Regions from separate parts of the Streptomyces sp. NPDC006208 genome, predicted to be linked through region 1. Evidence: riboswitches for the same ligand, from Rfam matches in the RefSeq annotation. Region 1 holds a riboswitch; each other region holds the start of a gene.
What was found. Region 1 has a riboswitch for cyclic di-AMP ahead of ABZ208_RS20265 (transglycosylase family protein). Riboswitches for the same ligand answer to the same signal wherever they lie in the genome.
Positions count from the first base shown of each region.

Region 2: it holds a riboswitch for cyclic di-AMP, as region 1 does, so the genes downstream of both, ABZ208_RS01860 (peptidoglycan DD-metalloendopeptidase family protein) here and ABZ208_RS20265 (transglycosylase family protein) in region 1, are expected to answer to the same signal.
Region 3: it holds a riboswitch for cyclic di-AMP, as region 1 does, so the genes downstream of both, ABZ208_RS05920 (M23 family metallopeptidase) here and ABZ208_RS20265 (transglycosylase family protein) in region 1, are expected to answer to the same signal.
Region 4: it holds a riboswitch for cyclic di-AMP, as region 1 does, so the genes downstream of both, ABZ208_RS08785 (NlpC/P60 family protein) here and ABZ208_RS20265 (transglycosylase family protein) in region 1, are expected to answer to the same signal.

Region 1 covers NZ_JBEXSW010000023.1:75,781-83,258, forward strand. Annotated here, with positions in the region: gene ABZ208_RS20240 (GtrA family protein) at 1-209, shown strand, start outside; gene ABZ208_RS20245 (SurA N-terminal domain-containing protein) at 366-1,016, shown strand; gene ABZ208_RS20250 (nucleoside triphosphate pyrophosphohydrolase) at 1,036-2,010, shown strand; gene ABZ208_RS20255 (cytochrome P450) at 2,051-3,313, shown strand; gene ABZ208_RS20260 (transglycosylase family protein) at 3,452-4,354, shown strand; cyclic di-AMP (ydaO/yuaA leader) riboswitch at 4,619-4,823, shown strand; gene ABZ208_RS20265 (transglycosylase family protein) at 4,827-5,459, shown strand; gene eno (phosphopyruvate hydratase) at 5,797-7,077, shown strand; gene ABZ208_RS20275 (septum formation initiator family protein) at 7,215-7,478, shown strand, end outside.
Region 2 covers NZ_JBEXSW010000002.1:116,158-123,635, reverse strand. Annotated here, with positions in the region: gene ABZ208_RS01880 (STM4013/SEN3800 family hydrolase) at 1-607, shown strand, start outside; gene ABZ208_RS01875 (STM4012 family radical SAM protein) at 604-1,953, shown strand; gene ABZ208_RS01870 (STM4011 family radical SAM protein) at 1,961-2,842, shown strand; gene ABZ208_RS01865 (SGNH/GDSL hydrolase family protein) at 2,868-3,659, opposite strand; gene ABZ208_RS01860 (peptidoglycan DD-metalloendopeptidase family protein) at 3,841-4,872, opposite strand; cyclic di-AMP (ydaO/yuaA leader) riboswitch at 4,877-5,056, opposite strand; gene ABZ208_RS01855 (tyrosine-protein phosphatase) at 5,885-6,697, shown strand; gene ABZ208_RS01850 (DUF6126 family protein) at 6,707-6,832, opposite strand; gene ABZ208_RS01845 (XRE family transcriptional regulator) at 6,880-7,478, opposite strand, start outside.
Region 3 covers NZ_JBEXSW010000006.1:13,240-20,717, reverse strand. Annotated here, with positions in the region: tRNA gene ABZ208_RS05930 (tRNA-Met) at 252-325, shown strand; gene ABZ208_RS05925 (PP2C family protein-serine/threonine phosphatase) at 509-1,651, shown strand; cyclic di-AMP (ydaO/yuaA leader) riboswitch at 1,890-2,045, shown strand; gene ABZ208_RS05920 (M23 family metallopeptidase) at 2,057-3,103, shown strand; gene ABZ208_RS05915 (PrsW family intramembrane metalloprotease) at 3,277-4,551, opposite strand; gene trmB (tRNA (guanosine(46)-N7)-methyltransferase TrmB) at 4,713-5,459, opposite strand; gene lhgO (L-2-hydroxyglutarate oxidase) at 5,640-6,863, opposite strand; gene ABZ208_RS05900 (MFS transporter) at 7,191-7,478, opposite strand, start outside.
Region 4 covers NZ_JBEXSW010000008.1:157,908-165,385, forward strand. Annotated here, with positions in the region: gene ABZ208_RS08765 (PspC domain-containing protein) at 18-1,310, shown strand; gene ABZ208_RS08770 (response regulator transcription factor) at 1,307-2,008, shown strand; gene ABZ208_RS08775 (NlpC/P60 family protein) at 2,100-3,173, opposite strand; gene ABZ208_RS08780 (hypothetical protein) at 3,492-3,845, shown strand; gene ABZ208_RS08785 (NlpC/P60 family protein) at 3,916-5,088, opposite strand; cyclic di-AMP (ydaO/yuaA leader) riboswitch at 5,091-5,252, opposite strand; gene pcrA (DNA helicase PcrA) at 5,581-7,478, shown strand, end outside.

The DNA.
Region 1 (7,478 bases):
TCACCACGAGCGGTGTCTACCTGCTGGTCGACGTTCTCCACCTCGGCAGCCGGTACGCCCCGCTGATAGCGGCGGCCGCGGCGATCCCGATCACGTTCGTGGTCTCCCGGACGATCATGCTCCGCCCGGACCGCGCCACGCCCGGCGCCGTGTCCGGGGAGGAGGCAACACCCGAGCGGGCGGTCGCGCGGCAGTCCGGCAACGTCTGACATCCGCCGGGCGACATCCGCAGCGCATCCCGGGCTCCAGGCGAATCGTTGCTCCAATCAGTAGCCGCGAAGTAGTGGCCCACGCCACTCGGACTGCCTAACATCGATCACCGCAGGACTTTGTGCACTGCCGCACAAACTCACCGGGAGGCCCCGTTGCACCGCCGTCGTCGCACCGCGCTCACCGTCTCCGCCGCACTCCTCGCCGCCTCGCCGCTCCTGTCCGCCTGTGGCAACGAGGCCCATCCGGGGGCCGCCGCCGTCGTCGGGGGCCAGCGCATCGAGGTGTCCACCGTCCAGGCGGAGGTCAAGGACGTGCGCACTGCGCAGCAGGCCTCTCCTCAGGCCGCACAGCTGATCAAGGACAGCGGTCAGCTCGGGCGGGTGAAGCTCTACGACCTCATCGTCGACCGGGTCGTGCAGCGCGCCGCGGACGACGCCGGCGTCACGGCCAGCCGCAAGGAGATCCAGGACGCCCGGTCCGTGCTGGTGCAGCAGTCCGGCGGCCAGGAGCAGCTCGCCGCCATGTATCTGCAGCAGCGCGGCATCGCCCCGGACCAGCTCGACGACGTCGTGCGCCGGGATGTCCTCGTGGGCAAGATCGCCGCCCGTCTGGGGGCGTCGAACAGCCCCGAAGGCCAGCAGAAGATGAACGAGACGTTCACCGCGGCCGCCAGGGCGCTGGACATCGACGTCAACCCCCGCTACGGCGCCTGGGACGACGAGAAGCTCGAGCTCGGCAGCTACAAGGCCCCCTGGATCACCCAGGTCACCAAGGCCGAGGAGCCCGTCGAGACCGGTGCGTGAGCCGGGGTAGGTTCGACGGGTGACCGAAGAAGCACCTGTCGCCCCCGGCCGTATCGTCCTGCTCACCGCCAGCCATCGCGTCGCACCCGGACTGCTGTCCTGGCCGGCGTGGCAGGCGCTGCACGCAGCCGACCAGGTGCTGTGCGCCGACGACGAGCATCCGCAGCTGCCGTATCTGCGCGAGGCCGGTATCACCGTCGAAGGGGCCGCGCCCACCGCGCAGGAGCTCGTCGACGCCTGCGCCGGGGGCCGTACGGTCGTCTATGTCACCGTCGGCGAGGGCGACCGGGCCCTGACCGACGGTCTGGCCCGCCTCGCCGGATCGGGCCGGGTGCGGATGCCGGACCTCGAGCTGCTCCCCGGCTCGTACGACCTGCCCGGCGCACGGCTGCTCGATCTCGTCCAGGTCATGGACCGGATCCGCAAGGAGTGCCCCTGGTCCTCGCAGCAGACCCACAAGGGCCTCGCCAAGTACGGGATCGAGGAGGCGTACGAACTTGTCGAGGCCATCGAGGAGGGCGATCGCGACGAGCTGCGCGAGGAGCTCGGGGACGTACTCCTCCAGGTCGTCTTCCATTCGCGCATCGCCGAGGAGGACGCCGGCGAGCCGTTCTCGATCGACGACGTCGCCGGCACCATCGTCACCAAGCTGATCCACCGGCACCCGCATGTCTTCGGGGACGAGACCGCCGAGACGGCCGAGGACGTCAAGGCGCACTGGCTGCGCACCAAGGCGATCGAGAAGCAGCGCGAGTCGGTCACGGACGGCGTCCCGCTCGGTCAGCCGGGCCTCGCCCTGGCGGCGAAACTCGCCTCCCGGGTGCGTACGGCAGGTCTCGACGTACCCCTGCCCGCCGGCCCCGGCATCGGCTACGAGCTCCTGGCCCTCGCCGCGCAGGCGGAAGCGGACGGCACCGACCCGGAGGCGGCACTGCGGGCGGCGGCCCGAGCGTACCGGGACGCGATCCGGGCGGCGGAGGGCCAGGCCGGATAGGGGGCACGCGCGGCCCGCGGGTGCCGGATAACGTCGTGGCGTGAACGACGCATCCACCGCCCCCGAACTCTTCACCTGGGAGTTCGCCACTGACCCCTACCCCGCCTACGCCTGGTTGCGCGAGCACGCCCCCGTGCACCGCACCGCGCTGCCCAGCGGGGTCGAGGCCTGGCTGGTGACGCGGTACGCGGATGCGCGGCAGGCGCTCGCGGACCAGCGGCTGTCCAAGAACCCGGCGCATCACGACGAGCCGGCGCACGCCAAGGGGAAGACGGGCATCCCCGGTGAGCGCAAGGCCGAGCTGATGACGCACCTGCTGAACATCGACCCGCCGGACCACACCCGGCTGCGCCGCCTCGTCTCCAAGGCGTTCACTCCGCGCCGGGTCGCCGAGTTCGCGCCGCGCGTGCAGGAGCTCACGGACCGGCTCATCGACGACATCTTCGAAAAACAGCACAGCGCGGAGAAGGGGGAGGCCGACCTCATCCATGAGTTCGCCTTCCCGCTCCCCATCTACGCCATCTGCGACATGCTCGGCGTACCGCGCGAGGACCAGGACGACTTCCGCGACTGGGCCGGAATGATGATCCGGCACGGCGGCGGCCCGCGCGGCGGAGTGGCCCGCTCGGTGAAGAAGATGCGGGGATATCTCGCGGAGTTGATCCACCGCAAACGGGAGGAACCGGGCGACGACCTGATCTCGGGGCTCATCAAGGCGTCCGACCACGGCGAGCACCTCACCGAGAACGAGGCCGCGGCGATGGCCTTCATCCTTCTCTTCGCCGGCTTCGAGACCACCGTCAACCTCATCGGCAACGGTATGTACGCGCTGCTGCGCAACCCCGTTCAGCGCGAGCGGCTGGAGCGCTCCCTCGCGGCCGGCGAGAGCGAGCTGCTGGCGACCGGCGTCGAGGAACTGCTGCGCTACGACGGGCCGGTGGAACTCGCGACCTGGCGTTTCGCCACCGAGCCGCTCACCATCGGCGGGCAGTCCATCGCGGCGGGCGACCCCGTCCTCGTCGTGCTCGCGGCAGCCGACCGCGACCCGGAGCGCTTCAGCGCCCCGGACACGCTCGACCTGTCCCGGAGTGACAACCAGCACCTCGGGTACGGGCACGGCATCCACTACTGCCTCGGTGCGCCGCTGGCCAGGCTGGAGGGACAGACCGCGCTCGCGACGCTGCTCCGAAGAATGCCGGATGTACGACTTGCGGGCGATCCGGACGATTTGCGGTGGCGTGGGGGACTCATCATGCGCGGATTGCGCACTCTGCCCGTTGAGTTCACACCTTCCGGAAACTGACGCACGATCAATATCGTGACTTTCACGTGATCTCCGCTGCATCGACTTGTGACTCACGTGCGATCCGGCTACGTTCACCGTCGACTCGGCCGTACCAGCAGGCACGCAGTCATCTGTAGTCACGCGAAAGGCAACCGCATGCGCTCCGGGAACGGACGGCACCGCCGACCCCGTCAGGCTCCGGCACTCCTCGTCGCGGCGGGGGTGACCGGCTCCGCCATCGCCATTCCGCTGCTCGGCGCCGGATCCGCCTCCGCGGCGGAAGGGGCCACATGGGACCGCGTCGCCGAGTGCGAGAGCGGTGGCATGTGGAGTGCCGACCTCGACAACGGGTACTACGGCGGGCTGCAGTTCTCGCAGGAGACCTGGGAGGACTACGGCGGCACGGCGTACGCGCCCAGCGCCGACCTCGCCAGCCGCTCCCAGCAGATAGCCGTCGCCGAGAAGGTGCTCGACGCGCAGGGGCCCGAGGCGTGGCCCATGTGCGGTGCGATCGCCGGGCTGCAGGGCGATGACGCCGCGGCCGGTGTCGATCCGGGTGTGGAGCTGGGCGAGGTGGTGTCTCCGGAGCCGAGCGCTCCGGCCGGGTCGAAGGATCCCGGCACGAGTGACGCGCCGAAGAGCACACCGGACAAGTCAGATTCAAAGGACGAATCAGACGTATCGGACCCGGCGGGGCAGTCCGACCCGACCGAGGGCGCTTCCGGGGATCCGGCTCCCGAGGGTTCCGACGCGGCGAACGGCACCGGTAAGCACCGGGGTGAACCCGCTCCCGACGAGGCGGAATCAGGCAATACGGACAAGGGCCGTGAAACTGGTCGTCACGCCTCACGCGGTGACAGTTCGGAGCGGGCGGCCGCAGAAGCGGACGCCGAGCCCGGCGCCTACACCGTCCGGCCCGGCGACAGCCTGTGGGCCATCGCCGACGAGCGCGAGGTGTCCGGCGGCTGGAAGGCGATCTATCAGGCCAACGAGGAGACCGTAGGCGCCGACCCCGATCTCATCCTCCCCGGCCAGAGCCTTGATCTCGATCTGAAGTAGCGGCAGTTCGCGGCGTTATGTCCGTTCTGTTCGAGTGAGACAAGGGTCTCTTTGCGGCAACTCGCGTACCACGCTTGCGCGATCCGGCCATCTCGGGCCTGACCTGCGAAAAAGGGACTTTCCTTCCGTCCGGTTCGGGCGATTTCTCCCCGATGTTCACGCTTTGAACATCGGGGAGGGCTGTGTCTACGGTCTGACCGCTCGCCATCGCGGGCCCCGTCGACCGTCACGCCGAATCCTGCCGCCGGTCGGGGGGAACAGTCGTCGCTCACAGCGCCGTAGGCAGGAGCGGGGGACCCAAGGTAAGTGCCGGGCCCGGACGTTGAGACCGACGGACGGAACCGGCTTGGGGTGAAGCCGCGCACCAGGTGCGCGGCCGGGCACTCGTCCCATGGTTCCTGAGGGAACCGGGGACACCCCACCGGCCCGAACCCGACAGCTCACCTCGCAGGCGTCGGTGAGGAGATGTCCCATGCTGCGCGCCACCACGCTCAAGCGCCGTCGCCCGTCCAAGGCCACCCGTTTCGCCACGCTCGTCGGCGTCACCGGTGCCGCCGTCGCCGTCCCCGTCCTCGGTGCCACCTCCGTGTCCGCCGCGACCGCGTCCGAGTGGGACACCGTCGCCCAGTGCGAGTCCGGCGGCAACTGGTCCGTCAACACCGGCAACGGTTTCTACGGCGGACTGCAGTTCTCCGCCTCCACCTGGGCCGCATACGGCGGCTCCGCCTATGCCGCGACCGCCGACCAGGCGTCGAAGTCGCAGCAGATCGAGATAGCCGAGAAGGTCCTCGCCGGCCAGGGCAAGGGCGCGTGGCCGCACTGCGGCGTGAACCTGTCCAGTGCCCCGTACGCCGGCGGCGCCGAGGCCGCGAAGCCCGCCCCGAAGCGGGCCGAGGCCCCGGTCACCCGTTCCGAGCGCCCGGCGGCCCCGGCGAAGAAGGCCGCCAAGAAGGCCGAGTACAAGGTCAAGGCCGGCGACACCCTGAGCTCGATCGCCAAGACCGAGAAGGTCAAGGGCGGCTGGAAGAAGCTGTACGACCTGAACAAGGACGTCATCAAGGACGTCAATGTGATCAACCCGGGTCAGCTGCTCCGCCTGGGCTGACCCCCTCCGGGGACGCGCGGCGTCCCCAGGGGCTTCCGCACACCGGTGGACCCGGCGGACCACCGGCTGCCGCGGCAGGCCCCGTCCCCCACTCGCCCCGGTCCGGCGCACCCTTCCCCCCTTGGTGCCGGACCGGGGTTCAGTCGTTTCGGCCCGCTCGCGGAAGCGGTTACCGACGGGTAGATCCGGCACCATTTGTCCGGCAGCGGCGGTCTTGATGCCCTTTTTCGTCCCAGGGGGCGGGCATCGGGCAGCCGATGCCCGCGAGGCGGTTAGGCTCTTGCCGCAAGGCCAAGAGACCTGCACTACCAGCGTCACATCCCAGAAGGAGATGCTCGTGCCGTCCATCGACGTCGTCGTAGCCCGGGAAATCCTGGACTCCCGAGGCAACCCCACGGTCGAGGTCGAGGTTGGCCTCGACGACGGCAGCACGGGTCGTGCTGCCGTTCCGTCCGGCGCCTCCACCGGTGCATTCGAGGCCCTCGAGCTCCGCGACGGTGACCAGAACCGTTACCAGGGCAAGGGCGTCGAGAAGGCCGTCCTCGCCGTCATCGAGCAGATCGGCCCGGAGCTCGTCGGTTACGACGCCACCGAGCAGCGCCTGATCGACCAGGCGATGTTCGACCTGGACGCCACCCCGGACAAGTCCTCGCTCGGTGCCAACGCCATTCTCGGCGTCTCCCTCGCCGTGGCACACGCCGCGTCCGAGGCCTCCGACCTGCCGTTGTTCCGCTACCTCGGCGGCCCGAACGCGCACCTGCTGCCCGTTCCGATGATGAACATCCTGAACGGCGGCTCGCACGCCGACTCCAACGTGGACATCCAGGAGTTCATGATCGCGCCGATCGGCGCGGAGTCCTTCTCCGAGGCCCTGCGCTGGGGCACCGAGGTGTACCACACCCTCAAGAAGGTCCTGAAGCAGAAGGGCCTGTCCACCGGCCTCGGCGACGAGGGCGGCTTCGCGCCGAACCTCGACTCCAACCGCGCCGCCCTGGACCTGATCCTCGAGGCCATCAAGGAAGCCGGCTACGCGCCCGGCAAGGACATCGCGCTCGCGCTCGACGTCGCCGCCTCCGAGTTCTACAAGGACGGCGCCTACGAGTTCGAGGGCAAGGCCCGCTCGGCCGCCGAGATGACCGAGTACTACGAGGAGCTCGTCGCCTCGTACCCGCTGGTCTCCATCGAGGACCCGCTGTTCGAGGACGACTGGGCCGGCTGGAAGGTCCTCACCGACAAGCTGGGCACCAAGGTGCAGATCGTCGGCGACGACCTCTTCGTCACCAACCCGGAGCGCCTGGCCCGTGGCATCGAGGACGGCGCGGCCAACGCCCTGCTCGTCAAGGTCAACCAGATCGGTTCGCTGACCGAGACGCTGGACGCCGTGGAGCTCGCCCAGCGCAACGGCTTCAAGTGCATGATGTCCCACCGCTCCGGTGAGACCGAGGACGTCACCATCGCCGACCTGGCCGTCGCCACCAACTGCGGACAGATCAAGACCGGCGCCCCGGCCCGCTCCGAGCGCGTCGCCAAGTACAACCAGCTGCTGCGTATCGAGGAGATCCTCGACGACGCGGCGGTGTACGCGGGCCGCAGCGCGTTCCCGCGCTACAAGGACTGATCACCGGCCCGATCGCCGGCCGGGTCACCGCGTGATCCCTGGCCGATCACCGGCTGACGCCCTGTCGTCCGTACGTCCCCGGCCACGGTCCCGTACCGTGTCCGGGGACGTACGCGTGTGAAGGGGAGGCGAGGGGAATGGCACGCAGGCCGGACGCGGACCGGTTCTCCACCGCGACGAGACTGCGGCTGCTCGGCGAGCAGACCGCCGCCCGCGTCTACCGGTCCCAGAGCCGCCGCCAGGCCCGCCGCTCCCGGCTCACCGGACGCGCCGCCTTTCTGGCCCTGGTCGTCTGCTCCCTGGTCGTCGCGCTCGCCTACCCGATGCGTCAGTACGTGTCCCAGCGCGCGGAGATCGCCGAACAGCAGCGCCGGATGGCCGAGGCCCGCCAGCGGGTCGAG
Region 2 (7,478 bases), on a different contig from region 1:
CACCCCGGCGACGCCCGGACCGCATCCCCGGCTGTTCGCCGCCCGTTTCGCGGGCAGCGAGACCACCGCCGGCCGCACCTTCGTCTACGACACCCCGGACCTGGTGTCGGCCCTCGCGGGGGCGGGCTATCGCACGGTGTGCATCGGCGGCGTCGGGTTCTTCACCAAACAGGGTCCGCTGGGCTCCGTCCTGCCGGGGCTGTTCCAGGACAGCCACTGGGAGCCGGAGTTCGGCGTCGCCTCGCCCACCTCCTTCGAGGCCCAGGTGGCTCGTGCCGAGCAGGTGGTCGCGGCGCTGCCGCACGAGCAGCGGGTGTTCCTCTTCGTCAACGTGCCCTCGATGCACCAGCCCAACTGGTTCCATCTGCCGGGCGCGACCCCTGCGGCGGGGGACTCCCGCGAGACGCACGCGGCAGCCCTCGAGTACGTGGACCGGCACATCGGCCGGCTGTTCGCGGCCGCCGCCGGCCGCCGCCGCTGCTTCGCCATCGTGTGCTCCGACCACGGCACCGCGTACGGCGACGACGGATTCACCGGCCACCGGCTCGGTCACGCATCCGTCTGGACGGTCCCGTACGCCCACTTCTTCCTCGAGGCATCCGCATGAGCGCCGGCAGCAACATCTTGCGTCCGTACCAGAGTTACGTCTACGCCTACCCGCACAAGACCGCCTACCGCCCCTTGGGCAGGGAAGGCGGAGACCGGCCGGCGCTGCGCGAGGTCTGGGCGCGGGAAGGCAAGGACGCGCTCTCGCTCTACGCGCACATACCGTTCTGCGAGGTCCGCTGCGGCTTCTGCAATCTCTTCACCCGGATCGGCGCGCCCGACGAGCTCACCGGCCGCTATCTCGACGCCCTGGACCGCCAGGCGACCGCCGTGCGCGAGGCGCTCGGCGACGACGGTCCGGTGCACTTCGCCGCGGCCGCCTTCGGCGGCGGCACGCCCACCTATCTCACCGCGGCCGAGCTCGAGCGGCTGTGCGACATCGCCGAGAAACGGATGGGAGCGGATCTGCGGGCCGTCCCGCTCTCCGTCGAGACCTCTCCGGCCACGGCCACCGCCGACCGGCTTGCCGTGCTCACCGCACGCGGCGCCACACGGGTGAGCATCGGCGTGCAGAGCTTCGTCGACGCGGAGGCGAAAGCGGCGGTGCGCCCGCAGCGCCGCGCCGACGTGGAGGCGGCACTCGGCCGGATCCGTGATGCCGGTGTCCCGGTGCTCAACATCGATCTGATCTACGGTATCGACGGCCAGACGGAGCACACCTGGCGGACGTCGCTGGATGCGGCACTGGCCTGGGAGCCGGAGGAGCTGTACCTGTATCCGCTGTATGTGCGCCCGCTGACCGGCCTCGGCCGGCTCGGGGACCGGAGCGACGCGGCATGGGACACCCAGCGGCTGCGGCTGTACCGGGCGGGCCGGGACCATCTGCTGACGCACGGCTACGAGCAGGTGTCGATGCGGATGTTCCGCCGCCGCGGCGCCCCTCGGCAGGGCCCCGGCGACCACGCCTGCCAGACCGACGGCATGATCGGCCTCGGCTGCGGGGCGCGTTCGTACACCTCGGCCCTCCACTACTCCTTCGACTACGCCGTCGAGATGCGAGAGATACGCGGCATCATCGACACCTTCACGCAGACCGACGACTTCACGCGGGCCGAGGTGGGCCGCCGGGTCGACGAGGACGAGGCGCGCCGCCGGCACCTGCTGCAGTCGCTGCTCCAGGCCGAGGGCATGGAGAGGGCCGGCTACCGCGAGCGGTTCGGCGCGGATGCCGCCGAGCACTTCCCCGCGGAGCTGGAACGCTTCGCGGCCCGGGGCTGGCTCGACGAGGACGCCGCGCCGGGCCGGCTGAAGCTGACGCCCGAGGGTCTCGCGTGCTCGGACGCGCTGGGGCCTGAACTGTTCTCGGCCCCGGTACGGGCCGCCATGGCCGCGTACGAGCTGAAGTGAGCAGACCGTGGACCTGACCATGCTGTACCGCGGGCCGCTCGCCTCCTGCGACTACGACTGTCCGTACTGCCCGTTCGCCAAGCGCCGTGACAGCACGGAGCAGCTGCGCGCCGACCGGGCGGCGCTGGAGCGGTTCGCGGCCTGGGCCGCGGCGCAGCAGGACGACCGGCTGTCGATCCTCTTCACACCGTGGGGCGAGGGGCTCGTCCGCTCCTGGTACCGGCGGACCCTGACCGAGCTCTCGCATCTGCCGCACATCCGCCGGGTGGCCGTCCAGACGAATCTCAGCTGCCGTACGGACTGGATGGCGGACGCGGACCCCGGCACGCTCGCGCTGTGGTGCACCTACCACCCGGGCCAGACCCCGTACGACAGGTTCCTTCAGAAATGCACCGATCTGGCAGGGCGAAAGATCCGGTTCAGCGTGGGTGTCGTCGGTCTTCCGGACCATCTGGAGCAGGCACGCAGACTGCGCTCCGAGCTGCCGCCCCACGTGTATCTGTGGGTCAACGCGGCCGAGGGCCACACATACACCGATGAAGAGGCGGCGCTGTGGACGGCGCTCGACCCACTGTTCCCCTACAGCCGCCACCCCCACCGCTCCGCGGGCCTGCCGTGCCGTACGGGCGGGTCCGTCGTCTCCGTGGACGGCGACGGCACGGTGCGCCGCTGCCACTTCGTCCGTGCCGAGCTGGGCAATCTCTACGACGGCTCGTTCCGGCGGGCCCTCGGCCCGAGGGCCTGCCCGCTCGCCGTCTGCGACTGCCACATCGGTTATGTGCATCTGGAGACGCTGCCGCTGTACGACGTGTTCGCGGGCGGCGTGCTGGAACGGATCCCGGCGGCGGCCCCGGCCGGCGGGCCGTGGACCTTGGCGACGCACCCCTGACCGGGCAGGCGCGCCGCCGTCCGGGTCACAGCGGCAGCAGGTCCGGGCGTTTGGCCTCGACATGGTCGCCGGAGCTCTCGCCCCGCAGACGGCGCCCGATCCAGGGCACCAGGTGCTCACGTGCCCACTGGATGTCGTCCCGGCGCACCTCGAGCGCGCCGCGCGGCGGCAGCGGCGGCCACGGCTGGTCGGGGTCGGCGGGCACGTCGAGCCCGAGCACCTGGGCGGCGCGCAGGGCGACCCGGGTGTGCCCCTCCGGAGACAGGTGCAGGCGGTCGGTGTCCCAAGCCCGGCGGTCCTGGACGGACTTGAGCGACCACAGGTCGAGCACCGGGCAGTTGTAGCGGTCGGCAATGGCCCGTACATGCGCGGTGTATGTGGCGATCTTGCCGCGCAGATGGCGCAGGACGGGGACGTCGCGGGTGTCGAACCCGGTGGTCACCAAGACGGTGCCGACCGTGCTCGACAGATCGGCCACGGCACGCTCGAAGCGCTCGGCGACGTCGTCGGGGTCCGTGCCGGGCCGGATGATGTCGTTGCCCCCCGCACAGAACGACACCAGGTCCGGGGCGAGTTCCTTGGCCCTCGGCACCTGGTCCTCCACGATCTGGTCGAGGAGCTTGCCCCGCACGGCGAGGTTGGCGTACCGGAAGGTGTGCTCCGGCATGCGGTCGTCCAGCAGGACCGCGAAGCGATCCGCCCATCCGACGAATGTCCCGCCGGGTCCGGGATCTCCGACGCCCTCGGTGAAGCTGTCACCGATCGCCGCGTACGACCCGATTCCGCCGCTGTTCTCTGTTCTCGAATCGTCTGCCACGGGAGCACATCTTTCCCTTACGGGTGTGACCTACGCGACCGTAGGAGGGGTTGACGCGGGGTGATCTTTACCACCGGTCAAGTTTCGCCCAACCCGGAATACCCCGGCTCCCCCGCCCCGCGTGAGCGGTGACGGGGGAGCCGGTCCAACAGCGCCCGAACCTGTCAGGGAGTCAGGGCGGTCAGATGGAGACGCCGTTCTGGCGCAGGTAGGCCAGCGGGTCGACGTCGGAGCCGTAACCGGGTCCGGTGCGGATCTCGAAGTGGAGGTGCGGACCCGAGGAGTTGCCGGTGTTGCCGGACAGGCCGATCTGCTGGCCGCCGGTCACCGACTCTCCGCTGGAGATGGACAGCGAGGAGAGGTGGGCGTACTGGGAGTAGGTGCCGTCGGTGTGCTGGATGACGACCTGGTTGCCGTACGCGCCGCCCCAGCCGGCCGAGACGACGGTGCCGGCAGTCACGGACTTGACGGAGGTGCCGGTGGCGGCGGCGAAGTCGACGCCGGTGTGGTAGCCGCTGGACCACATCGCGCCGGCGGTGCGGTAAGCGGTGGACATCGGCGCGCCCTCGATGGGTGCGGCGAAGCCGGAGCCGGAGGCCGCCTGCTCGGGGGTGGAGGTCTGCTCGGCGCTCGGCTCGGAGGACTGCGCGGGCTCGGAGGTCCGCTCGGCGCTCGGCTCGGAGGACTGCTGCTCCACAGGCTCTGCCGTGTCCGCCGGGGCGGGCCGCGCGTCGTCACTGGACGGCCGGGTCTGCGACTCGGACGGGGACTCGGACTTCTCGGGGGCCTTTGCCTCGGAAGCCTTCGCCTTCCCCTTGCCGTTGATCGTCAGCTTGAGGCCGGGGTGGATCAGCGAGGGATTCTCGCCGACAGCTTCGCGGTTGTCCGCGTACAGGCTCTGCCAGCCACCGCGCACATCGTGCTCAGCGGCGATCTTGGAGAGGTGGTCGCCTGGGACGACCGAGTAGGTGGTGGCCTTCTTGCCGGCCGGCGCGTGGGCGGCCGGTCCGGCCGAGAAGGTGGCCGGGGCAGCGGCATGTGCCTTCCCGGACGCGGCGGCAGGTGCCGTGGCGGGCGCGGCCTTGCCTGCGGCGTGTGCGCCGGTGGCACCCATCAGCGGGAGGGCGATGGCGGCGCCACCCGTACCGGCGGCGATGAAGCCGCGGGTGATCCGGTTGGACTTGGGACGACGGTGCTTACCCGTTGCGGGCATGGCGCATTCCTCTCCGGCGCCGGCGAGGTGAGCTGTCGGGTTCGGGCTGGAGCTGCCCGGCCGGACGAGATGTCCGACTTCACCCCAAGCCGTCCGATTTGATCGGATACGGCGTACTACCTGGGTCCCCCGCTCCTGCCACACGTGGATGGGATCGAATTCCGGACAGCGGCAGGATTGGGCGGTCCGTCCGGATTGCGGTGACCGTAAGCGAGTTCGACGGGCCGGAACAAGCCGCCGATTTCCAGGAGTAATGCCGGGCGGGGAAAACGCTGCGGATTTCCGGTCACGCTCCGTGGATCGCGGATCTTCGACCCCCGCACCGTCAACGGAATTCGACCTCGAGGCCCGGCCACGGACGGTCACAAATATGACCCTGCTCACGACCCGATTCCGGCGCGTCCCACATCAGGGCACGCCATACCGGAACCACCCAATTCGGACAGAAGCACCATTTAATGATTTACACCGCCACTCACCGATCAAGCCCCACGACGATCAACGCAATTCGCCCCTACCTGGGTCGAGAGAAAGTGATGCACGTCACCCCATTGCTCCGCCGTGAGGGCCCTTGGCGATCCTTTAATTCACCACCGGCGAGGTCGGGGGTCGGCATTGAATTCGACCGGCTCCCCCTCCGTCGAGGAATGCGAAAACATTCGGGGGCTCTCCGCATACACGTGTCAGGCACGTCGACACGGCGACGGCGTTGCCGGAGACCTGGCCCGAACCAGCCGGGATCCCCAGGTCTGTGCGACCACCCGCGCCCGAGCAGGACCCGAAGCGACTTCCGGTCCCCGTATGCCCCCGTCGGCGCTCTTGATCACCCCGACCCTTCAGGCCCTCACAGGTACACACAGGCCCGCACACCGCCCCGCGACCGGGGCGGACGGCGCAACGCCCCTTGACGGCGGTCGAGATGATTGCCCGATAAACGGGTGTCGTATCGTCGGGAGCCACATCACGCCACCGTCGGCGAGCCGCGCCGACGGCAGTCACCTCAGGAGTCCACGTGACGCAGCAGCTGCCGCAGGCCCCGTCGACAGAACCCGAGCTGGCCGGAGTTCGTAACTTCCGGGATGTGGGCGGACTGCCGACGGTGGACGGCCGGCGGGTGCGGTACGGGAGGCTCTTCCGCAGCGGTCACCTGGCGAACGCGACGGCGAGCGATGCGGCGTTCCTCTCCGGGCTCGGGCTGCACACGATCTTCGACTTCCGCAACGCCGCGGACCAGAAGCTGGAGGGTCCCGACGTCGAGCTGCCGGGCGTACGCAATGTGAACATGCCGCTCAGCGACCCGGCCGACGGCGCGGAGTTCTGGAAGATGGTGCGCGAGGGCAACCTCGACCAGCTGAAGTCGATCCTCGCGGACGGCAAGGCCGCGGGACGGATGTCCGCGTCGTACCGGATGATCATCAAGGAGCGCACCGGCGAGCACAGCCGGGTGCTGCACGCACTCGCCGAGGACAGCGTCCCTGCGCTGATGCACTGCGCCGCCGGCAAGGACCGGGCGGGCCTGTCGATCGCGGTGTCCTTGCTCGCGGTCGGCGTGGACCGCGACGCGATCGAGGCGGACTACCTCAAGTCCAACGACCCCCACCGCCGCTACCAGGTCCGGCGCAAGGACAACTCCCCCGCCGCCATGTCCCCCGAGGTGATGGAGCTGCTCGCCCCGCTGTTCGACGCCCGCGCCGAGTATCTGGCCGCGGCCTTCGAAACGATCGAGGAGACGTGGGGCGGCACGGAGCGCTATCTCTCCGAGGGCCTGGGGCTCTCCCCCGAGACGCGCGAGCGCCTGCGCGAACGGCTCCTCGACGAGGCATGACGCCCCGCGCTACCCCTTGCCGCCCACCAGGAAGAGCAGATAGAGGAAGCCGGCGAAGAGGTGACCGGCTATCAGGTAGACGAACAGCCGGATCACCAGACCTCGGGGGAACCGCTCTTCCTGCTGCTGTGACATGACGGGCCTTTCTGTTCAGGACGGAGCGCGGTCCGCGCACCAAGGTCTCAGACGTGCGGGTGCAGCTCGGGGCTCTGCAGGAGGGTGTGGACGAACAGCAGCTCTGCCCCGTCCGGGGTGGCCGCCGCCAGGCGGTGGGGGGTGAGGGAGTCGAAGTGCGCGCTGTCCCCCGGTGCGAGTTCCTGCACGAAGTCACCGAGGCTCAGCCGCAGCCGCCCCTCGAGGACATACAGCCACTCCTCGCCGGGATGGACGCGCACCATATCGCCCTGGGCGCCGTAGGGCACCACCACCCGCAGGGCCTGCATGGCCCGCCCCGGCGCGCCGACCTGCTGATATGTCCAGCCGTCCGCCGAGGCGGGCTCCCGGCGGCCGGCCCTGATGACGGGCTCGCGCTCCGGTGGCAGCTCGCCGAGCAGGTCGCCGACCGTCGTACCGTAGATCCGGGCCAGGGCGAGCATCATCGGCAACGACGGCTGGCGCTGTCCCGTCTCGAGCCGGGAGAGATGGGCGGGCGAGAGGCCGGCGCGCCGGGCGGCCGCCTCGAGCGTGAGCCGACGACGGCGGCGCAGATCGCGCAGGCGCGGCGCGACGTGGGGCAGCCCTTCGACAGGGGCCGTCCCTTCGGTGGGGAGCGGGCCGGTTC
Region 3 (7,478 bases), on a different contig from region 1:
CAGAATTTTCCTCCTTATTTCTCCCTAGTCAAGAACTATGTTCGGTTTGGTTCTATTGGGATCCCGTGCTCCTGCAGCGGCCGGCTCACCGGTCCTCGGCAGCCGCGGATGAGGCTTCCGCCCGGGCGGAAGCCTCAAAGAACTGACGGACGAGGGCAGGGGCGATGTGACAGGAAAAACGGGGAATATGGCCGTCGGCCGGAAAATTGGTCGGGACCGTGCTCCGGATGGCGTAAGGTTGTGTTCACCGACGCGGGGTGGAGCAGCTCGGTAGCTCGCTGGGCTCATAACCCAGAGGTCGCAGGTTCAAATCCTGTCCCCGCTACTAGCAGGCAGTGGCCCGGTTCCCGATCGAAAAGATCGGGAACCGGGCCTTTGTCGTGTGCCGGAGAGCCGGCCCCTTCGCCCGGTCGGAGGACGGCGGGTCGCTGTTCGGCCCGGCAGCCGGGAGCCTTGAGGGGGCGCGGTACCGTCCGCGCCCGGAGGAGGACCGGGCAGGAGAACGGCATTGGGGCGAGAGCAGGGCAGGATCTGGAGCGCTCAGAGCCTCGTCCGAGTGCTGCCCCCGCTGATGATCGTCGGTGGGGTGGTCTTCGATCTGCTGACTCCGCCCCAGTTCACCGCGGTCCCGATGTTCGCGGCGGCTCCGCTGATCGCCGCACCGCTCTTCAGCTGGTTCATGACATTGCTGACCGGGATCGCGGCGGTCATGGGTGTGACCGGCCTGCACTTCTACAACCAGTCCATCGGGGAGATCACGTCGTACACCGAGGTGAGCACCGTGGTCACCGTCTCGGCGCTCGCCCTGCTGATCAACACGGTCGTCCGGCGCAGTGGCGAGCGGCTCGCCTCCGCGCGGGGGATCGCGGAGGCGGCGCAGCGGGCCGTGCTGCCGGAACCGGCGGGGCGGATCGGCGGACTGCAGGTGGCTGCTCGGTACGAGGCCGCCCAGGCGGACGCGTTCATCGGCGGCGATCTGTTCGCCGTGCAGGAGACGCCGCACGGTGTGCGGCTGATCGTCGGGGACGTACGCGGCAAGGGGATGGGCGCGGTGGCGGTCGTGGCCGTCATCGTCGGGGCCTTCGGCGAGGCGGCCGAGCAGGAGGGCTCGCTGGAGGGCGTGGCCCTGCGGCTGGAGCGGGCACTGGCACGCGAGACCCCCCTGCGGGAGGGCCTGGACGCCGTCGAGAGCTTCACCACAGCCGTACTGGGTGAGATCCCGCGCGAGGGCGGCCTGGTGCGGCTGGTGAACCGCGGCCATCCGGATCCGCTGGTGCTGCACGGCGACGGGAAGGTGGACAGCCTGGTGCCGTCCGAGGCGTCGCTTCCCCTGGGAATGGGGGACTTGGGGAGGTGGCCGGACCGGGCGGAGGAGTATCGGGTGCCCGCCGGGTCCACGCTGCTGTTCTACACCGACGGGCTGTCCGAGGCGCGCGATGCCGACGGGGTGTTCTACGACCCCCGGGCGCGGCTGCGCGGCCGGCTGTTCGCCGGGCCCGAGGAACTGCTCGACGCGGTGGTCGCCGACGTACGACGGCACACCGGCGGTGGGGCGAACGACGACATGGCGCTGCTGGCGGTCGCCCGGCCCGCGGAGAGACGGCCGGAGCCGGGCGCGAGGGTGCCCGTGACGGCCGCAGAGGAGGAGTAGCGACCCCGGCGCCACGCTGTGTGATCGAAGGACACCACTCCGCATAACATTTGACGAACCGTCAGAACAGGGAGTGTCCTGAGTGGCGATCAAGTCGCCCGATTCCGGACGGTTGTGTCCAGATAAGTCCTGGCCAAAGCCGTTAATGATCAGTCGGAACAGCTTGGAATCCGGCCCCCGTGTCTATTAACGTTCGATAACGCAGCGCGGTCGTCACAACCGTCGCAAGAGACGGCACCGTGCGCACGCGCCGAATCCCGCAAGGGAACCGGGGAACCACCAATTGGGGTGAATCGGGCGTCTTTTGCCGTGCTGTACGCGGCCGAAGTGCCTGTAGGAGACCTTCCTGCTCCGAACCCGTCAGCTAACCCGGTAGGCGAGAAGGAAGGAAAGGAGTGCGCCTTCGTGGCGTCCAACATGCCTGCCCCCGAGGCCCCCTTCGTAACGAGTCCCTTCGGTGACGATGCCGGGGAGCGGGAGTGGGAGGAATGGAACCCCACCGCGGACTCCGTCCGTCCGGTGCGCGGCCGGCACCGGGTCGTCAAGCAGCGCGGCGGTCTCGCCCGTAGCTCCACGGTGCTCGGCGTCGGTGTGATCGCCGCAGTCGGCGCGGGTGGCATGGCCACCGCGCAGGACAAGCCGGCGGTCTCGATATCGCTTCCCGACGCGATCACGGACAAACTCCCCGACGCCAAGTCCCTGCCGGGCGTCGGCTCCCTCATGTCCGACGACTCGGACTCGGGGAACGACAACACCACGACGCTCGGCGGCGTGACGACCGCCGTCGCCGACGGCGACGCGGCGGGCTCCCAGCGGACGGCCGACGCGGGCGAGGCGCTGCGCGCCCGGATCCTGCAGCAGGCCGAGCAGCAGCAGGCCGAGGTGGACGCCGAGGCGAAGGCCGCAGCCGAGAAGGCCGCCGCCGAGCAGGCGGCTGCCCTGGCCGAGAAGCAGCAGACCGCGGCAGAGGCCAAGGCCGCGGAGGAGAAGCGCAAGGCCGAGGAGGCCGCCGCGGCCAAGGCGGAGGCCGAGCGCCTCGCCAAGCTCGCCGCGAGCTACTCGCTGCCCACCTCCTCGTACACGATCACCTCCACCTACGGCGAGTCCGGCTCCATGTGGTCCTCCGGCCAGCACACCGGCCTGGACTTCGCGGCCCCGACGGGCACGCCGGTCAAGGCGGTGCACGGCGGCACCGTCACATCGGCCGGCTGGTCCGGTTCGTACGGCTACCGCATCGTCCTCGAGCTCGAGGACGGCACCGAGGTCTGGTACGCCCACCTCTCCTCGATGACCGCCACCGCGGGCCAGAAGGTGACCACCGGCGAGACGATCGGCCGCGTCGGCGCGACCGGCAATGTCACCGGGCCTCACCTGCACCTCGAGGTGCACACCGCGGGCGGCTCGGGTCTCGACCCGATGGCGTGGCTGCGGGACAAGGGCCTCACCGTCTGACGGTCCCCACACCGGCCGATTCACCGCTTTTCCGTCCGGATCGCCCGCCCCCTCACCCCCGTGGTGAGTACGGGGCCGGGCGGCTTCCGGCTGCCCGCGCACCGGTGGCGGGCACCGCGTACCCCGGCGGTCGCGGTGTCCCCCGACCTCCGGGCTGCCGGTCCCGCCCTTCGTCAGATCCGGTAGGGGTTGGGCCCGCCGTAGTTGCGGTACGGAGGTGGCACCCGCACCCGTCCGGTGGCCTGCGCCGCATAGCTGAGCGAGGGACCGGCCACCTCCCTGCGCTGCCACAGATGGTGGAGCAGCTCCTGCTCGCGCTCCGCGAAGTCCGGGCCCATCGCGCCGCGGTGGGCCCGGTGGCGCAGAAACGCGAGCGAGGTCGCGAACGCCTCGTACTCCGAGACAGCATGCCCCGCGGCCGGGCCGTAGGTCCGCCGGGCGAAGTCGCGGGCCATCGTGCGCGCCCGCATGGACGACAGTGCGGGCGGCTCGGCGGGCAGCAGCCAGCCGGCCGCGGCGTACGCGGGCAACTGCAGGGATATCGTGCGCAGCTCGCGCTGCCTGGTCCATATCGTCAGCCAGGTCAGCAGCCCGAACGCGGGCACCATGAACGCCCCGTACACCGCGTAGAAGCCCCACGGGCCGAACAGCGAGACGGAGCCGTTCCACAGGGCGTGCACGCCCATCGCGAGGACGAGACCCAGCAGCGGCAGCGCGATGCGGCGGATCCGGCGGCGCCGGGCGGCGAGCGCGGCCATCCCGAAGCCGATGCCGGTCAGCACCGTGAAGAGGGGGTGCGCGAACGGCGACAGCACGATGCGTACGAAGAAGGTCGCGGCGGTCACGGACGCCAGTCCCGAGGTGCCGATCTCCTGGTCCTCGCCGAAGGCGTTCCCGAGATAGAGGATGTTCTCGGTGAAGGCGAAACCGGTCGCGGTGAAGCCGGCCACCACCACGCCGTCGACGATCCCTGTGAAGTCACGGCGGCGGAAGAGGAAGATCAGCAGGATCGCGGCGGCTTTGGCGCTCTCCTCGACGACCGGCGCGATCACGGTCGCGCCGAGCGTGTCCGCCGATGCCGGATCGGCGGTGGCCGTGGCGATCCAGCGGGTCGCGAAGGTGTTGGCGATGATCGCGATCAGCGCGGCGGCGCAGGCGCCCCACGAGAACGCGAAGAGGAGATTGCGCCAGGGGCCCGGTTCGACCCGGTCCAGCCAGCGGAAGGCCGTCATGAGCAGCGGGACGGGCAGGGTGGCGAGTCCGAGCCCGACCAGGAACCCGTGGGTGCCGGTCTGTTCCCGTACCAGCGCGAGGATCACCAGTCCGCACAGGGCCAGCAGCGTGATCAGCACACCCGCGCGGACCGCCTTGCTCCGCCACACGCGGGCCGCGCGCGGCCGGTAGCGCGGACGCCCGCGCTGCGGCACGGCGGTGAGCAGATGGTCCATCTGCCGCTGTTCGCAGGCGGGCACTGCCGGATGCGACGGCCCCGTCGGGGTGTTCGGCGGCGGCGGCGCGTGCTGCGCGGACGGCTGGGACATCCGTCGACCCTAACGAGGGCCACCGACACCTGGCGATGGTGTTTGCCACAGGCCGTGGCAGCAGAGGGTCAACCGGTGGGCAGTACGCGGCGGAACAGCAGGTCGTGGACCTTGTGCCCCTTGTCGAGCCCCTGTCCCTCGAAGCGGGTCAGCGGGCGGAAGGCCGGCCGCGGGGCGTAGCCGCCGTCCTCCTGGGTGTTCTCGAACTCCGGGTGCGCCGAGAGGACCTCGAGCATCTGTTCCGCGTACGGCTCCCAGTCGGTCGCGCAGTGCAGCAGCGCGCCGGGCCTGAGTCGCTGGGCGGCGAGGGTGAGGAACTCGGGCTGGATCAGCCGGCGCTTGTGGTGCCGCTTCTTGGGCCAGGGATCCGGGAAGTAGACCCGCAGGCCGTCGAGCGAGCGGGGCGGGAGCATCTCGCGCAGGAGGATGATCGCGTCACCGTTGGCCACCCGGATGTTGGACAGCCCGTTCCGCTCCGCGAGACCGAGGAGGTTGCCCTGGCCCGGGGTGTGGACGTCGGCGGCGAGAATCCCGGTCTCCGGGTCGTCGGCGGCCATCTGCGCGGTGGCTTCGCCCATCCCGAACCCGATCTCCAGGACGACGGGCAGCCCGCCGAACATCTCCTCGAGATCGAGCACACCGTGCCCGTCGATGTCGAGGCCCCACACCGGCCACAGCCGCTGCAGCGCATCGCCCTGTCCCGTGGTCACCCGGCTCCGCCGCGGCTGGAAGCTGCGGATACGGCGCTCGTGGTGCGAACCGGCGGGATCGGCTGCGGGCCCGCCGGGGAAACGGGGCTCGCCCTTGGCACGTATGAAGGGCGGCCGGTGGGCGTCGGGGGTGGGGTTTCGAAGCTCAGACACAGTGCCGTCGATTCTACGAGCCCTCCGGTACGGCTCGGGTCCGTGCGTCCGGGGCAGAGGCGCTGGGGCTGGGGCCTGCCCGGCTCGCCCGCCCGGATCCTGCCCTGTCGCCCCGCCTCTGTCGCCCCGCCTCTACCGTGCCGCCCGGGCCGGACGGTCCGCCGCCAGCGCGGTCAGGGCCCGGCGGGCCACCTCGCGGCCGATCGGCAGGGAAGCCGTCGCCGCAGGCGACGGCGCGTTCAGCACATGGACCGTGCGTGGTGCCTCGCGGATCAGGAAGTCGTCCGCCAGCGTCCCGTCCCGCAGCACTGCCTGGGCCCGCACCCCCGACGGGGCCGGCCGCAGATCGGACTCCGTCACAGGGGGCAGCAGCCGGCGCACCGCCTCGGTGAAGGCCCGCTTGGACAAGGAGCGGTGCAGCTCGCCCGCGCCGTAGCGCCAGTGGCGGCGCGCGATGCGCCACGAGCCGGGCCAGACGAGCGTGCCGGCGAGATCCCGGGGACGCAGCTGCGCCCAGCTGTAGCCCTCGCGGGCCAGCGCCGGGACCGCGTTCGGGCCGACATGGACGCCGCCGTCGATGCCACGGGTCAGATGCACGCCGAGGAAGGGGAAGGCCGGGTCCGGCACCGGGTAGACCAGGCCGCGTACGAGATCCGGGCGGGCCAGCTCGTAGTACTCGCCCCGGAAGGGGACGATCCGCATCCCTGGGTCGTCGCCCGCCAGCCGAGCCACCCGGTCGCAGTGCAGCCCCGCGCAGTTGACCAGCACCCGCGCCCGCACCACCGCCCCGGACGCGGTGCGCACGGCGACGCCCCAGGGGCGCCGGTCGACAGCGGTGACCTCTTGGCCGTACCGCACATCCGCGCCCGAGGCGGTCGCGAGTTGCGCCGCCACTGCGCCGAAGTCGCACACCCCGGTCGTACCGACATGGATGGCGGCAAGGCCCCGCACATGGGGCTCGTACTCGCTGATCTGGGCCGGGCCCAGCTCGCGCACCGGAATGCCGTTCTCACGGCCGCGCTGGACCAGGGCGTGCAGCCGCGGCAGCTCGTCGCGGCCGGTGGCGACGATCAGCTTCCCGGTGACCTCGTGGTCGATGCCGTACTCCGCGCAGAACTTCACCATCTCGGCCGCACCGCGCACCGCGAACCGTGCCTTCAGCGAGCCGGGGCGGTAGTAGATCCCGCTGTGGATCACTCCGCTGTTCCGCCCGGTCTGGTGCCGTGCCGGGCCCCACTCCTTCTCCAGCACCGTCACCGTGGTTCCGGGAGCCGCGCGCGTGAGGGCGTACGCCACCGACAGACCGACGATCCCGCCGCCGATCACCAGCACGTCACAGTCGTATGCCGTCGTCACCGCACACCTCCCACCCCGATAGTGCACTGGCCCACCGACAATGCGCTTAAACCAGGCCCGTGCCGTTGCCGGGCCGGGGGAGCGAAGTGCCGTGCGGCCGCCTGGCCGTGTCTGACACGTCCCGCCTGGTGCGTGACGCCCGGCAGCCCTCCCCCGGAGCTTCGCCCGGGGGTACCCCCGGCTGCGTTGTCGGTGTCATCCGAGTACGTCCGGTACGAGGATGATCTCCCCCGGCCTCCGGCCGGGGGGTACCACCCTTGCGATTGCATGCACCGGATGCCGCGCACCCCGCCCTGCGGGCGGACGGCGCCATGTGGCAGACACGGCCTAGGCCGGGGCGACCAGCAGCGGCCGGGCCCGCTCCCTCAGCTCCACGACCCGCGGCTCGTCGCCGTACGGCTCGAGGCGGTGCAGCAGGTCCCGTACGTACTCGGTCGTACGCGCCGAGGAGATCCGGCCCGCGACCTCCACCGCCCGGGTGCCGGCCGCGCATGCCGCGTCCAGATTGCCCGACTCCAGCTCGGCGACCGCCGAGACGACCAGACGTAAGCCGTGCGAGCGCACGAACTCCTCCGTCGGCCGCGACAGCGCCTGCTCGGTGAATCGGCGTACCTC
Region 4 (7,478 bases), on a different contig from region 1:
CATGTGACGATCGGGGCATGCCAGTCGCCACGCCCCGACCCGCCGGCCCTTCCCGCGCCTCCGCGCCGGAGGAGCAGCCGCTGCGCAAGCTGTACCGCAGCGCGGACGGCCGGATGCTCGGTGGCGTCGCCCGCGGTCTGGCAGGGCATCTGGGACTGCCTGTCGTCTGGGTGCGCCTGATATTCCTCGGCCTGTTCATGGCCGACGGCCTCGGCGCCCTGCTGTACGCGGTGTTCTGGATCGTCGTGCCGCTCGGCGTGGGCGGCCGCGCCGCCGAATCGCGCTCGGTCTTCGAGACCATGCCCGACGGCCGCCGCAGACTCCGCAAGCCCGACAAGGGACAGATGTTCGCCCTGGTCCTGCTGCTGATCGGCGCGGTGATCTTCGCGGGCAACGTAGACACCGGCGGCAGCGCCAACCGCTATCTGGGGCCGACCCTGCTCATCGGTGCCGGTGTGGTGCTGGTGTGGCGGCAGGCGGACAACGCACGCCGCGCGCGCTGGACGGCGGTCGGCCGCCGGCGGCGGCTGCTTCAACTGGTCAGGGCGCTCGCAGGTGTCGCCCTGGTCGGCATGGGCCTCACGGTCTTCATGGTGGTGCGCGGCTCCGCGGCCCAGCTGGGCAACGTACTGACCGCGTCGATCGCCGTGATCGCCGGTGTCGCCCTGCTTGCCGGACCCTGGCTGGTGCGGATGACCCAGGACCTCTCCGAGGAGCGGACCATGCGCATCCGGGCCCAGGAGCGTGCCGAGGTCGCCGCCCATGTCCATGACTCCGTCCTGCACACCCTCACCCTGATCCAGCGGAACGCGGACGACGCGGGCGAGGTGCGCCGCCTCGCCCGCGCCCAGGAGCGCGAGCTGCGCAACTGGCTGTACAACCCCGAGGGCACCGGCAAGGACGAGGACGAGGAGCCCGACACCCTCGCCGACGCGGTCAAGAAGGCCGCCGCCGAGGTCGAGGACAAGCACGGCGTGCCACTGGAGGTCGTGGTCGTCGGCGACTGCCCGCTCGACGACAAACTGGGGGCACAGATGCAGGCCGCACGCGAGGCGATGGTGAATGCCGCCAAGTACGGTGGCGAGGGAGGCGCGGTACAGGTCTACGCGGAGGTCGAGGGTCGTACGGTGTTCGTGTCCGTCCGGGACAGGGGGCCGGGATTTGACCTGGATGCGGTGCCCGAGGACCGTATGGGCGTCAGAGAATCGATCATCGGCCGGATGCAGCGCAACGGCGGGACGGCGCGGCTGCGTTCCGTGCCGGGCGGGGGCACGGAAGTGGAGCTCGAGATGGAGAGGGCGGACCAATGACCGAGGCTGCTGAAGCCGGGGCCGGCGAGGGCGTCGAGCGTCGCGTGCGGGTCGTGCTCGTCGACGATCACCGGATGTTCCGCACGGGGGTGCAGGCCGAGATCGGCAGGACCGAGACCACCGGCGTCGAGGTCGTCGGCGAGGCCGCCGACGTGGACCAGGCGGTCACTGTGATCACCGCGACCCGTCCCGAAGTCGTCCTGCTGGACGTGCATCTGCCGGGCGGTGGCGGGGTGGAGGTGCTGCGCCGCTGCGCCTCGCTGATGGCGGCGGCAGAGGACCCGGTGCGCTTCCTCGCGCTGTCCGTGTCGGACGCCGCCGAGGATGTCATCGGGGTGATCCGGGGCGGGGCCCGGGGCTATGTCACCAAGACCATCACCGGCACGGACCTCGTCGACTCGATCTTCCGGGTGCAGGAGGGGGACGCGGTCTTCTCCCCGCGGCTCGCGGGCTTCGTGCTCGACGCGTTCGCCTCCACGGACGCGCCGCCGGTGGACGAGGACCTGGACCGGCTGACCCAGCGAGAGCGCGAGGTGCTGCGGCTGATCGCGCGGGGCTATGCGTACAAGGAGATCGCGAAGCAGCTGTTCATCTCGGTCAAGACGGTCGAGTCGCATGTCTCCGCGGTGCTGCGCAAACTCCAGCTGTCGAACAGGCATGAGCTGACGCGATGGGCGACTGCCCGACGGCTGGTGTGATCGTCGGCAGCCGTCGGGCGGCCGGCCGATGAGCCGGCCGCGCTGCGCCGGGTCCCGGTCGTCCGGGATGCCCGGACCCACGCAGCGGATGTCAGGAGACCCGCGTGGCGCCCGCGAAGGGCATCTCGTCGATCGGCGCGACACGGACCGGTGCCCCGGGGCGCGGGGCGTGGATCATCTGGCCGCCGCCGATGTACAGGCCGACATGTGAGATCCCCGAGTAGAAGAACACCAGGTCACCCGGGGCAAGTTGAGAGCGTGCGACGCGCCGGCCGGCGTTGATCTGGGTGTACGTGGTGCGGGGCAGCGACACCCCGGCCGAGCGCCACGCGGCCTGGACGAGTCCGGAGCAGTCGAAGGCGTTGGGGCCGGTCGCGCCCCAGACATAGGGCTTGCCGAGGGCTCCGTAGGCGAACGCGATGGCCTGCGCGGCACGGCTGTTGGGGGCCTGGAGGCCTGCCCGGGGCGCCGCCGAGCGGTCCGCACGGGTGGCAGCGCTGCCGGGCCCCGCAACCGGTCCGCCGGACTCGTAGGCGGCGCGCTGCTCCTCGGTGAGTTCGGCCAGCAGCCGCTCGGCGGCCGCGAGCTTGGCCCGGACGGTCGACTTGTGCTCGGCCAGCTCGCGCCGGCGGGCCTCGAGCTGGTCCATCCGCTCGCCCGCCTGCGCCCTGAGCCGGGCAAGCTCCATCAGCTCCCGCTGGACGCCGCCGACAGCGGTCGCCTGCCGATCCCCTGTCCGCTCGGCCAGCGCCGCCCGTTCCAGGTAGTCGTCGGGGTCCGAGGTGAGCGCGAGCTGCAGCCCGGGATCGAGGCTGCCCGAGCGGTACTGGGCGGTCGCGAAGGAACCGAGGGCGTTGCGGGAGGCGTTGAGCCGCTCGGTCCTGCGGGCGGCCTCGTCGCGCAGCCTGCCGAGCGACCTGCGGGCGCTCGCGGTCTCCTCCCGGGCCCCGTTGTACTTCTCGGTGGCCACCTCGGCCTCCTGGTAGAGCCTGTCGACCCGGGCCTTGATCTGTGCGGGGGTGAGCCGGGGTTCGGCGTGCCCGGTCCCTTCGAAGGCGGTGGCCGTCGCGGCGCCGGCGAGCGCGAGAGTGGCGGCCGTACGAGCGGCCTGGCCGCCGAACGGTTGCTGCCTGGGTTTCCGGTGCGCTGCCACGGGGGCGTCCACGTCCTTCCGTTCCCTGCGGGTCCGGCGGCGCGCCGCACAGGGGAAGCGGCCCGCCGCCGGACATCTCGGCGGTGGCGGCCGAACCGTCCGGCTGCTCAACGGCGTTGGGGAGTCGGCCACCTGACGAAGGACGCTAAGCCCGGCGGTCACGGGACAGCGGACCAAGGACCGAAAGTGAACGAAGGTGGACAGCTCGGACCGCTTTCTGTATGCGGGTTCCTCGCCCGGGCCCACATTCCCGCGCCGGCCTGACCGATGCTCCGAATGAGGCTCCCCTTACAGGAGGGCAGTGGTAGGGGCAGGGCTAGGCTCCGCCTCATGGACGTACTCATCAATGTCTTCGTCGCCCTGCACATCATCGGCATCGCCTCCTTGCTGGGCGGCTTCCTGACCCAGATGAAGGCGATGGGCGCGGGCACGGCGCGCTTCACCCCGGCGATGCTGCACGGTGCCCTGACGATGCTGATCACGGGCGTGGCGCTGGTGGGCCTGAACCAGGCGGACGACCAGCCGGTGAACAACCTCAAGATCGGCATCAAGCTCGCGGTCCTGGTGGTGATCCTGGCACTGGTCTACGTCAAGCGCGACGAGGAGAAGGTCGACAAGGCGGTGTTCGGCGCGGTCGGCGGCCTGACCGTGGCGAACATCTTCATCGCGACCCTGTGGACGTGAGACGTCCCCGAGGACAGCGCAGCGCCCGGGCGGCTCGGCCGCCCGGGCGCTGTTTTGCGCTTCGCCCCGGTCAGGCCGGGCGGACGCTGCCGTAGATCGGCATGTAGTAGATGGACTCCTCGCGGACGTTCGCGCCCGGCTTGGGGGCGTGGATCATCTTGCCGCCGCCGATGTAGATGCCGACGTGGCTGATGTCGTCGTAGAAGAAGACCAGGTCTCCGGGGACCAGGTCGCTCGTCGCGACCCGCTGGCCGACCTTCACCTGGTCCCAGGTGGTACGCGGCAGCTCGACGCCGGCGGCCTTCCACGCCGCCTGGGTCAGGCCGGAGCAGTCGTAGGAGCTGGGGCCGGTCGCGCCCCAGACGTACGGCTTGCCGATCTGGGCGCGGGCGAAGGCGAGCACCTTGTCGGCCTTGGCGGCATAGCCGCTGTCGGGCGATGTGCCCGTGCCGGTGCCGGTGCCGGTACCCGTCCCCGGGCTCGTGTCGTTCTGCTGCTCCTGCTGCCGGCGCTCGGCCTCCGCCTGGGCTCGGGCCTCCGCCTCCGCCTTGGCCTTCGCCTCGGCCTTGCGGCGCGCCTCCTCCTCCTTCTGGCGCTCGATCTCCGCGAGCCGGGCCTTCTCCTGCGCCGTCAGCTTCGACAGCAGTTCGCGCGCCTCGGCGAGCTTGGTCTGCACGGTCCGCTTGCTCTCGCGCAGCGCCTGCTGCGACTCGGTGAGGGACTCGAGGCTCTTCGTCGCCTCGGACCGCTGCTCGGCGGCGGCTGCCCGCTCGGTCTCGTACTCGCTGATCGTCTCGCGCTGCTGGTCCGTCATCCGGTCCATCAGCTGACTCTGGTCGAAGTACGCCTGGGGACTGTCGGCGAACAGCAGGGCGGCGGTCGGGGTGACCGCGCCCGTGCGGTACTGCGCCGCGGCGTAGTTGCCCAGCGCCCGGCGGGACTCGTTCAGCTTCTCGGTGCGCTGGGCGGCCTCGTCGAGAAGCTTGCCGACCTCGCGGCGCTTCCCCTCCGTGGCCTCCTTGGCCTTGTTGTACCTCTGCGTCTCCGTGCCGGCCTGCCGGTACAGGTCGTCGACCTTCTTCTGCACCTCCTCGATGGAGGGCTTCGGCTCGGCGGGCGCGGCGCCTGCGCTCTGCGAGGACAGCAGGGTGACACCGGCGAGGGCGGCCGTGGTGAACCCGACGGCGGTCGAGGGTTTCGCCGTACGGCTGCGGGGCTTGCGATGCGACGCCAAGGCCGACATCTCCTTCTTCCGTGGACCGCCTACCGGGTTAGCTGTCGGGTTCGGGCGAACGGAAGATGCCCTACGGACCAGTTCGAGACGGGTCCGATTCACCCCAGTTGTGCATAGTGGGTCCCCGGTTCCGAACTTCCTTGCGGAAGGCCAGGATTCGGCGCAGACCGCCCGATGTGACGTGGGTCGCCAGGGGGGTACGGGCCGTCTGGACGAGCACGCTAGCCAACTCGTGCGGCTGCTGGGAAGGTTGATGTTCGATTTGTCCGATACATTTTCGTGACCTTGCCTCAGGCATGGGTGAGGGGTACCGGGGGTAACCGGGACTCCGTCATGTCCGGAGCCGGTCCTGGCCTACAGGTCAGCGCGCTGCGCGCGGGTGCGGACATCGGGCCGGGACCCGGTTCCGAGCCCGCCGCCGTACCACTTCCCGCTCCCGGGAGTGCGGGGTTTCGGGCGGCGTCCACGTCTGTCGGTGGGGCGGCCTAGACTCGTAGAGCGATGAGCAGCCTCTTTGACGACAGCTTCCTGGCAGACCTCCAGCCCCACGCGGAGGAGCACCCGCCGCCCCCAGAGGAGTCGGCTCCGGAGCAGGTTCCGGACGATCTCTTCGAGGGCGCTTTCGACGTGCCCCCGGCCAGGGACGGGTACTACCGCGACGGAGCTCCGCGCCCCGTCCTGGACCCGGCAGCCCTCCTCGAAGGGCTGAACGAACAGCAGCGCGCCGCCGTCGCGCACACCGGGTCGCCGCTGCTCATCGTCGCCGGAGCAGGATCCGGCAAGACCCGGGTGCTCACCCACCGGATCGCCCACCTGCTCGCGACCCGCCATGTGCACCCCGGCCAGATACTGGCGATCACCTTCACCAACAAGGCCGCCGGTGAGATGAAGGAGCGTGTCGAGCAGCTCGTCGGGCCGCGGGCGAACGCGATGTGGGTCTCCACGTTCCACAGCGCATGCGTCCGTATCCTGCGCCGCGAGTCCAAGAAGCTGGGTTTCACCTCGTCGTTCTCGATCTACGACGCGGCCGATTCGAAGCGGCTGATGGCCCTCGTCTGCCGGGACCTGGACCTCGACCCGAAGAAGTTTCCGCCGAAGTCCTTCAGCGCCCAGATCTCGAACCTGAAGAACGAGCTGATCGACGAGGAGACCTTCGCGGACCGCGCGGCTGGGGGTACCTCCCAGGCCGGAGGCTCTGGGGGAGGTTTCGAGAAGACGCTGGCCGAGGCGTACCGCATGTACCAGTCGCGGTTGCGCGAGGCCAACGCCCTCGACTTCGACGACATCATCATGACCACCGTCCACCTGCTGCAGGCGTTCCCGGACGTGGCCGAGCACTACCGGCGACGGTTCCGGCACGTCCTGGTGGACGAGTACCAGGACACCAACCACGCTCAGTACACACTCGTGCGCGAGCTGGTGGGCACGGGATACGAGGACCTGGGGCCTGCCGAGCTGTGCGTCGTCGGTGACGCCGACCAGTCGATCTACGCCTTCCGTGGGGCCACCATCCGCAACATCCTCCAGTTCGAGGAGGACTACCCGGAGGCGACGACGATCCTGCTGGAGCAGAACTACCGCTCCACCCAGACGATCCTCTCGGCCGCCAACGCGGTCATCGAGCGCAACGAGAGCCGCCGTCCGAAGAATCTGTGGACCAACGCCGGGGCCGGTGCGCAGATCACCGGCTATGTCGCGGACACCGAGCACGACGAGGCCCAGTTCGTCGCCGACGAGATCGACCGGCTGACCGACAACGCGGAGGCGAAGGCCGGCGACGTCGCCGTCTTCTACCGGACGAACGCCCAGTCCCGTGTCTTCGAGGAGATCTTCATCCGCGTCGGACTGCCGTACAAGGTCGTCGGCGGAGTGCGCTTCTACGAGCGCAAGGAGGTCAGGGACGTACTCGCGTATCTGCGCGTCCTGGCCAACCCGGAGGACAACGTCCCGCTGCGCCGCATCCTCAACGTGCCCAAGCGCGGCATCGGCGAGCGCGCCGAGGCGATGATCGACGCGCTGGCGCTGCGCGAGAAGATCACCTTCCCGCAGGCCCTGCGCCGCGTGGACGAGGCGTACGGCATGGCGGCCCGTTCCGCCAACGCCGTCAAACGGTTCAACGTGCTGATGGAGGAACTGCGTACGGTCGTCGAGTCCGGCGCAGGACCCGCCACCGTCCTCGAGGCCGTCCTGGAGCGCACCGGCTATCTCGCCGAGCTGCAGGCCTCGACGGACCCCCAGGACGAGACCCGTATCGAGAACCTCCAGGAACTGGCCGCCGTGGCTCTCGAGTTCGAGCAGGCGCGCGGCGAGGAGGAGGGCACCGGCACCCTCGCCGAGTTCCTGGAGCAGGTGGCACTCGTCGCCGACTCCGACCAGATCCCGGACGAGGACGAGGAAGG